One region of the Roseibium porphyridii genome, then DNA from elsewhere that is predicted to be linked to it. Evidence: predicted binding sites of a transcription regulator. Region 1 holds the regulator's gene; the other holds the start of a gene.
What was found. Region 1 encodes PhoB, which activates phosphate uptake and scavenging genes when phosphate is short. Its sites were predicted from a motif close to TGTCATNNANCTGTCAT; they were not measured.
Positions count from the first base shown of each region.

Region 2: phnC (phosphonate ABC transporter ATP-binding protein) is a predicted target of PhoB. The motif match lies at 1,805-1,821, and genes of this name have one in related genera.

Region 1 covers NZ_CP120863.1:4,730,761-4,735,491, reverse strand. Annotated here, with positions in the region: gene pstA (phosphate ABC transporter permease PstA) at 1-1,133, shown strand, start outside; gene pstB (phosphate ABC transporter ATP-binding protein PstB) at 1,181-1,942, shown strand; gene phoU (phosphate signaling complex protein PhoU) at 1,977-2,675, shown strand; gene phoB (phosphate regulon transcriptional regulator PhoB) at 2,749-3,447, shown strand; gene K1718_RS21730 (GcrA family cell cycle regulator) at 3,532-4,068, opposite strand; gene K1718_RS21725 (aspartate aminotransferase family protein) at 4,511-4,731, shown strand, end outside.
Region 2 covers NZ_CP120863.1:4,106,494-4,111,224, reverse strand. Annotated here, with positions in the region: gene K1718_RS19010 (VOC family protein) at 1-335, opposite strand, end outside; gene K1718_RS19005 (GFA family protein) at 383-820, opposite strand; gene K1718_RS19000 (DapH/DapD/GlmU-related protein) at 899-1,525, opposite strand; gene phnC (phosphonate ABC transporter ATP-binding protein) at 1,922-2,755, shown strand; gene phnD (phosphonate ABC transporter substrate-binding protein) at 2,814-3,731, shown strand; gene phnE (phosphonate ABC transporter, permease protein PhnE) at 3,807-4,655, shown strand; gene phnE (phosphonate ABC transporter, permease protein PhnE) at 4,667-4,731, shown strand, end outside.

The sequences.
Region 1 (4,731 bases):
AGACGGTTGTCGAGGTGGAGTTCACGCTGACACAAGAGCAGTATGACGAAGCGGAGGGCCAGCTCTTCAAGACCAAGGCCTATGCGCAGATCTTTATCGAAGCTCTGCAAGGTCAGCTTGAAGAAAAGGGCCTCGACGTTCCCTTCGACGCCAGCACGATTGAACGTATTGTCGGCAAGCCCGGCGGCGACATCAGATCGTTTTTCAAGGCGGATGAGAGCCAGCTTGGACAGCCCGTTTCGTTTGAACTGGCAGCTTCCTCACGCGTTGACGGTTATCTCAACGGACGTGTGACACGCGAGAACATGACCGACAGCCGCTTCTTGCAGAAAGCAGATCTGGACCTTGTCGATATCCTGGTCGAGGCCAATATCATCAGATCTGTCTTCAACTGGAGCTTTATCACCGGAACGGATTCAGGCGTCGACAATCCGGGTGGGGCCGGCATTGGAGCATCGGTGATCGGCTCCTTCTTCATGATGCTGGTGGTTCTGTTTTTGTCGCTCCCCATTGGTGTGGCAGCCTCCATTTATCTTGAAGAGTTCGCACCGCAGAACAAGTTCACCGATCTGATCGAGGTGAACATATCGAACCTGGCTGCGGTTCCTTCCATTGTGTTCGGCATCCTGGGTCTGGCCGTCTTCATCCAGTTCATGCATCTGCCGCAGTCGGCACCGCTGGTCGGCGGCCTTGTGCTGACACTGATGACGCTCCCCACGATCATTATCTCAACACGCGCCTCGCTGAAGGCGGTGCCTCCGAGCATTCGCGACGCGGCACTTGGCGTCGGCGCTTCGAAGATGCAGGCGATCTTCCATCATGTGCTGCCACTCGCAATGCCGGGTATTCTGACGGGAACCATCATTGGTCTGGCACAGGCGCTGGGTGAAACTGCACCTCTGCTTCTGATCGGGATGGTCGGCTTTGTTGCGCGCGGATATCCAGATGGCTTCGTGTCGGGCTTCCTTGATCCGAACTCTGCCATGCCGGCTCAGATCTACACCTGGGCAGCCAGGGCGGATTACGCATTCTACGAAAAAGCTTGGGGCGGTATCATCGTCCTGCTGATCTTCTTGCTCACAATGAACATTCTCGCGATCATCCTGCGCCGCAGGTTTGAGCGCCGCTGGTGAGGATTGATGCGATGAACGAGATGCCGAACATTGAACAGGCGATAAAAATGACCGACAGCAAAATCTCTGCAAACAAGGTTCAGGTCTATTACGGCGACAACCAGGCCATTAAGGACGTGGATATTGAAATCCAGCCGCGTTCAGTGACAGCCTTTATCGGACCATCTGGTTGTGGCAAGTCGACGTTTCTGCGAACCATCAATCGCATGAATGACACCATCGACATTTGCCGTGTCGAAGGCTCGATCAAGATTGACGGCGAAGACATCTACGATCCCAAGGTCGATCCGGTGCAGTTGCGCGCCAAGGTTGGCATGGTGTTCCAGAAACCGAACCCGTTTCCGAAGTCAATTTATGACAACATCGCCTACGGTCCGCGCATTCATGGTCTGGCAAAAAACAAGTCAGAGCTTGATGATATCGTCTCTTCCAGCCTGCAAAAGGCAGGTCTCTGGGAAGAGGTGAAGAACCGGCTGGATGAGCCCGGAACCGGCATGTCCGGCGGTCAGCAGCAGCGCCTCTGTATTGCCCGCGCGATTGCCGTCAGTCCTGAAGTGATCCTCATGGACGAGCCGTGTTCGGCTTTGGATCCGATTGCGACCGCGAAGGTGGAAGAGCTGATCGACGAATTACGCGAGAACTATACGATCGTGATTGTGACGCACTCCATGCAGCAGGCAGCGCGTGTGTCCCAGCGCACGGCATTCTTCCACCTTGGCATTCTGGTTGAAGAGGGGCCGACACAGGACATCTTCACAAACCCGAAAGACAAGCGTACTCAAGATTACATCACTGGCCGCTTTGGCTAAGAAATTCTTTCGAGATTACTAAAGAGGACAAAGTATGTCTGAGCATACAGTCTCTGCCTATGACGAAGAACTAACGGAAATGGCCGGCAAGGTCGCCGAAATGGGCGGTTTGGCTGAAAAGGCTTTTGCCGATGCCGTTTCTGCACTGGTGTCACGGGACCTGGATCTGGCCAAAACCACCATCGCCCAGGATGAACGGCTTGATACGTTGCATCAGGAAGTGGAAGCAAAGCTGATCGAAATGATCGCGCGCCGTCAGCCCATGGGGCAGGATCTGCGGGAAATTACGGCTGCCACACGTATCGCCAATGATCTGGAACGTGTTGGAGACCTGGCCAAGAACGTTGCCAAACGCGCTATTGCGATCGACAACAGCCTTGGGTCTAAAAAGCTTGCGATTGGTGTCGAGCACATGACCGAGCTTGCGCTGAGCCAGCTGAAGCAGGTCCTGGACGCTTATACACGCAAGGATCCGGAAGCAGCGAAACGCGTGCAGGAAGCCGATGCGGAAGTGGACGCGATCTACACGTCGCTGTTCCGCGAGCTTCTGACCTACATGATGGAAGATCCAAGGGTCATCACGCAGTGTGTCCATCTCCTGTTCTGCGCAAAGAACATTGAGCGCATCGGTGATCACGCGACCAATATTGCGGAAAACGTCTTTTACATGGTGACCGGTGAGCGGCTTCCGGAGGAACGGACCAAGCTGGACGAGACCACCAGCGTTTCCTAACAGCCGAGCGAAATTTCGAACGAACGATCCGGCCGGCGCGCCTGTGCCTGCTGCATGATATGGAGCGAGATGTATGCCGAAGGTGCTCATCGTTGAAGACGAAGAACCGCTTAGTCTTCTGTTGAGATACAATCTGGAAGCGGAAGGATACACCGTTGAATCGTGTATTCGTGGCGACGAGGCTGAAATTCGGCTGCGGGAAAGCGTACCGGACCTTTTGCTGCTTGATTGGATGCTTCCGGGTCTGTCTGGGATCGAGCTTTGCCGTCGCCTGAGGGCCAGGGAAGACACCGAGCGACTGCCTGTCATCATGCTGACGGCACGCGGTGAAGAGGCCGAGCGCATCAGAGGACTGTCGACAGGCGCGGACGACTACGTCGTGAAGCCGTTTTCCGTACCTGAATTGATGGCGCGGGTTCGCGCAATCCTGCGCCGGGCAAGTCCTGAAGTGGTGTCCACAATGCTGCGGTCCGGAGATATCGAGCTGGATCGTGAAACACACAGAGTTCGCAGGAATGCAAAAGAAGTCCATCTTGGACCCACTGAATTCCGGCTGCTGGAATTTCTAATGACATCACCCGGACGGGTCTTCTCACGTGAGCAATTGCTTGATGGTGTTTGGGGGCATGACGTCTATGTCGACGAACGTACCGTCGATGTTCACGTCGGTCGCCTTCGCAAGGCGCTGAACAGGGGCAAAGCCAGGGACCCCATCCGAACCGTCCGTGGTGCCGGATATGCGTTCAACGATCAGTTTTCGGTGGTTGCGTGACGAAGTGACGGACCATCAAGCGCAAAATCACAACAAAAAGCCCGCCAATCTGGCGGGCTTTTCGTTTTCGATGCTGTTTGATCGCTATCCCGCGCGGGCGATCACTTTGCGATCGCGGCGACGATCTGCAACCGGCTGATAAGCGATCTTGCAGTGGTGCGCGCAATAGGGAACACCGGCGTCGGACTGACGTCCGCAAAAGTAAAAATCGTCAGTCGCAGGATCGCCAATCGGCCATTTGCATGTCCGTTCGGTCAGGGTCAGGATCGACGCGCGCTCTGAAATTGGCACCAGCTCAGCGATTGGCTCAAGGTCTGGCTCTGCCTCGACGATAGGTGTCGGTGCGATGTCCGCCTTCAGGGCTGTTGCACCGATGGTCTGCGGCTGCGGCGTTGGTTTCTTTGGTGCGGAAGTCCCGGTTGCTGGCGCGTTGGTGCGTGGACGGCGAGGCTTGCTGCTGGACGATGAGGACTTTGCGCGACCTGACAGTCCAAGCCGATGTACTTTGCCGATAACGGCGTTCCGGGTTACGCCACCCAGCTCACCCGCAATCTGGCTTGCACTCAAGCCATCGCTCCAAAGCTTTTTGAGAAGCTCAACCCGTTCGTCTGTCCAACTCATTGCCGCACCTTTTCATTTGACCGTTTTGCCGGCCATTAACCTCGTGCTAGGCATGCGCAGGCACGCCCACTATGGCATATCTAGTGCCTAAGAATGATTAGCCCCACGAGATCTCGTGTTTGAATATCAAGAGGTTACAATAACGTTAATTTGTCAGGCAACCATTCGCCGGAAACCAGTTGGGGATGAAGCGACTTTTCCCCAAGTATGGCGAGGCCCTTGAGACTTTTGCTGAATCTGGGCTCAGACGCTGCAGGTAGCGGAAACGCGCCATTTCCATTGACAGGCCTCGGGGCCGCGGGTGTATAAGAAAGCCGCAGCGTGCCGCCTCTTCGGGGCGGCATGTTGCATTTTGGCCTGACACAGTAACTTTGACATCGTTGCCCATGCCGGGCGCGAGCGTTGCTTTCGTGCAGGCGTTCTTAAGGAGACAAAAGAGGTTATGTCCGAGACTGCATTATTCGGTAACTACGCAAGATCGAACCTGTCGTTTGATCATGGGGAAGGTGTCTGGCTTGTTGCGAAAGACGGCCGACGATTCCTCGATTGCGGTTCCGGTATTGCCGTCAATTCCGTAGGGCATAGCCATCCGCACCTCGTATCCGCGTTGCAAGAGCAGGCTGCCAAACTCTGGCATGTATCCAACCTGCATCAGATACCTGA
Region 2 (4,731 bases), 620 kb from region 1:
GACACTTGGACGGAGTTTCCGTCCGGATCTTTGGCGTTCGAAAATGAATAGCCGTCAGCTTTGTGAACGGGGCCGAACTTCAAGCCCTTTTTGTTGGCCTCTTTCCGAAAAGCCTGCACATCCTCGACATCGAAAACAAGTTTGACGGACGCTTGGCCAAGCTTTTGGGCCTTGCCAGCCCGGTGAAGCAGCAAGTGCGCGCCCCCATTTTCCGGCACCAGTTCTGTCAATCGGTCCGTTGGGGTTCTCACGACCTTGAAGCCGAAAAAGAAAGAATAAAAGCACGCGCTGATGTCCACATCGCGCACATAAAGAATGATGCGGCTGAGACTGATTGCAACAGTGGGCTGCGTGTTCTGCATGGTGTCGAGATCATGCGTACTCATTTTCTGAGCTCACCCTGTGTGAAGGCAATCGAAGGATCTGAAGAGTGCTCGACATTTTCCCCTGGTACCGTGACCCAGGAATGCTTGCGGTGCTCGTAAACCGAAAAGCGCGGTGAGGGAAATTCAGGATCTGCAAACGCACCCACCGGAATTGCGATAACGCCGGGCCAGCCTTCAATTACGAAGGCAAGTGTGGAGCCGCATTTGGGGCAGAACCTGTAGGTCGCTACATGCTCGCTGTCACATTCCCGCTGCCATTCGGAGAAATTTCCTTTTATCAGCACCTTGTCGTCAGGCCAGCGAGCTTGAACGGCGAACACACTGCCCGTTCTCTTCTGACATTCGAGGCAATGGCAAGCCGAGATACGTACCGGATGACCCTCGCACTCGGCGCGCAATTGCCCGCATCTACAGGTCGCAATTCGTGTCGCCATCAAGTGCCTCCCATAAAGTTTACCGTTCAGCAAAGCACTCGCAGGGGAGGCGTTCAATATGGCTTTTTTCGAAGAGACCTATCGATATTTTTCAATAAACGCGTCGATCGCCAGCTTTCGGAAATCCGGCAAGCGCTGCTTGAGCGTTTCATGGCTCCAGTCCCACCAGGCAATTTCCATCAGAGCGTCGGCCTGTACCTCTGTAAAACGTCGCTTGATCGGCTTTGCGGCAACGCCGCCTACCACCGTGTAGGGTGCCACGTCCTTTGCGACTACGGCACCCGCCGCAATGATGGCACCGGTGCCAACGCGGACGCCGGCAAGAACGGTGGCATTGTGACCAATCCAGACGTCATGTCCTACGGTGACCCAGTCGCTCTTACGCCATTCGAAGAAATCGGCATCGTCCTCGCCAAGTCCATAGGCTGCAGCGCGATAGGTGAAGTGATGCTGAGAGGCTCGCCAGGTTGCATGGTTGCCTGGGTTGATGCGCACACGGCGCGCAATTGAGCAAAACTTGCCGATAGTTGTCCAGACGACATCTCCTTCTTGAACGATGTAGGAATAGTCATCCATTTGGCTTTCGCGCATTTCAGTTCGCGCACCAACTTCCGTCCATATGCCCAGCTCGCAATTTGTGACGCTCGCTTCAGGATGAATGTTAGGGGCCTCGTTCAGGGACTGTTTTTTAGTGGGCGCGGACATTTGATCTCCATCGGCTCAAAAGTGGTTGAGAACCCGGGTTTAGTCTTTGCGCAACAGGTCTTGGTGACAGTTTGATGACATTGCCATGACCCTTTTCGTTTCTCCGGAGACGGTTTTTCCAAATCGGATTGATGTTTGACACCGGATATTTCCTTCAGAGCGGATGGTGAGCTCCGGAAAGGCAGCCCCTCTCAGTAAGGTGGATCAAAGCGCGAAGGGTTTGAGCTTGCTGCGGGTTTTCTGACTGGCAGGTGTGATTGAGCGTTGCGCGATCATGCATGTCATTGATCTGTCATAAATTTTTGACGTTTCAGTCAAATAGCTGTCATCCCTTTGTAATGATCCAGTGGCTCTTGTGCGCCGGGCACCACAGGACAAAACGAACAGGGCCGGCGCGTGATTCAGTTTCAGGAAGTTACCAAGACCTTCGGGTCTCGGACCGCTGTCAACAAGGTCAGCTTTAATATCGATGAGCCGCAAATGGTCGGCATCATTGGGCGCTCGGGTGCCGGCAAGTCGACCTTGCTTCGCATGATCAATCGCCTGACCCCGGCAACCTCAGGGCAAATTCTGTTTGACGGGCGCGACATCTTAAACCTGACGGGTGGCATGATGCGCCGATGGCAGCGCGATTGCGCGATGGTGTTCCAGCAATTCAATCTCGTGCCTCGTCTGGATGTGGTGACCAATGTGATGCTGGGCCGGTTGAATGGCCACGGCACAATCAAAAGCCTCTTTAATGTTTTCAGCCCGGACGATGTGAACGACGCTCTTGCAGCTCTTGACCGCCTCGGCATCGCGCAGGAAGCAACAAAAAGGGCTGAAGAGCTTTCCGGCGGCCAGCAGCAACGTGTCGCGATCGCACGTGCTCTCATGCAAAGCCCGCACATGATCCTTGCGGATGAGCCGATTGCCTCGCTTGATCCGATGAACGCTAAGATCGTCATGGATGCCCTGCGTGAAATTCACGAGCGGGACAACAAGATCGTCATCTGCAATCTCCACACACTCGATACCGCACGAAGTTATTGCGACCGGGTCATCGGTATGCGCGACGGCTTCATCGTCTTCGATGGCGCGCCGGCAGCGCTGACAACGGCTGTTGCTCGCGAAATTTACGGCGCGGATGAAAGTTTCAACGAAGCGGCAACCTCCACCGCTATCGATGCCGGCGAGACCGGCTCACAAGAATCCGCCGGTGCGATGACCCCGGCGGCAGCGGCGGTCTGAACCGTCTGCGCACCCTTCAAACGTCATCGAGATTGAGAACTCTCAGGGAGTGTCCCAAATGAAAATCGTTTCCAAAGTCGTTGCGCTTGCTGCTGTCAGCATGATCGCATTGAACGCCGCTGTTGCAGGTGCTGAGGAAATCACCGAATTCCGCATCGGCATCCTTGGCGGAGAAAACGCCTCGGATCGTCTGCGTGCTTATGAGTGCCTGGAACAGAAAACGGCAGATTTGCTTGGTGTTCCAGTCAAGCTGTTCGCACCAGCTGATTATAACGGTGTGATCGAAGGTCTGCTCGGCGGAAACCTCGACATGGCATGGCTGGGCGCTTCGGGCTACGCCAAGGTTTTTCTGACAGATCCGGAAGCTGTTGATCCGGTTCTCGTCAAAGTCAATGTCGACGGCGGTTACGGCTACTATTCAATCGGCTTCGCACGCGTCGACAACGAGATCAACTCGCTGGAAGACATGAAAGGCAAGGTGTTCGGTTTTGGTGATCCGAATTCCACCTCCGGTTACCTGATCCCCTCGATCGCGATCCCCCAGGAAGGTTACTCCATGGAGAAGGGCGCGTATTTTGGCGACGTCGTCTTCACGGGTGGTCACGAGCAAACCATCGTTGCCGTTTCCAATGGTGACATTGACGCCGGTGTGACCTGGGCTGACGGCCTGGGCGAGTGGGAAGATGGCTACAATTCCGGCGCTTTGCGCAAAGCCTCTGACGCAGGTTTGGTCGACATGACAGAAATGAGGGAAATCTGGCGTTCGCCGGTGATCCCGGAAGGCCCGATCGTTCTGTCCAAGAAGCTGCCGGAAGACGTCAAGGTCAAGATGACCGGTCTTGTCGCTTCCATGAACTCGATCGATCCTGACTGCGCCTACAACATTGCTGCCGGTGAAACCAAAGGTTTTATGCCGATCACGCATGAGGCCTATGCGAACATCATCGAAGCTCGCAAGGCGAAAAACAAAAACTAATCGGTTCTTCAGAACCAAATCGCGGGCCGGATAACGGCCCGCGTCTTCTCACGTTGCCCTCAAAGGAACATGGTCATGGCCGTTGCCGCCCTCGAGCAGGAAATCCTGTCGCTGCGCAAACGTCGCCAACTCTATTCGCTCATCGGATTGTTGCTGGTCGTTGCCGTTGTTGTTTCCGGATATTCAAAGTCCAACGAGATGAATTCCGGTGGTTTTCTGCAGGGTCTTTCCAAGTTCTTTGACTATCCAGGTGAAATTGTCGCCGAAGCGTGGCAGTCCGGGCCGGCGTTTTTCTCCCTGATCCTGACATTCGTGCCAGCGATGCTGGAAACACTCAACATCGCAGCTGTTGCAACGTTGATTGGCGGCGCGATGGCCGTGGTCCTCGCCATGGCATCTACCCGCAATGTCGACAGTTGGGGACCGCTCATTCCCGTGGTTCGCCGTCTGATGGACGTGATGCGCGCCTTTCCCGAATTGATCATCGCCCTGTTCTTGATTTTCGTTCTCGGCTCCAGCCCGGTTCCGGCCATGATCGCCGTCGCCTTCCACACCGCAGGGGCGCTCGGAAAGCTGTTCTCGGAAGTGAATGACAACATTGATCGCAAGCCAATCGAAGGGTTGTCCGCCTGCGGTGCAAGCTGGCTCCAACGGATCCGGTTTGCTGTCATGCCGCAAGTCGCGCCGAACTATCTCAGCTATTTCCTGCTGCGACTTGAAATCAATGTGCGCGCGTCGGCAATTCTGGGTTTCGTCGGCGCAGGGGGTATCGGCCAGGAGCTGCGCCGGACAATAGGCTGGGGCCAGGGTGCCGGTGACGAGACAGCAGCCATTTTCGTTCTGCTGTTTCTCACAATCATGATGATTGACCAACTGTCCTCCTACCTTCGCGGCAAGCTTGTCGGCGCAGGCCGGGCGCACTGAGGAAGTTGAAGATGGCTTACGAAACGTTCAACGAACCGGTATCTGATCGCAACACGGTGTTTCAGACAGTCCGCCG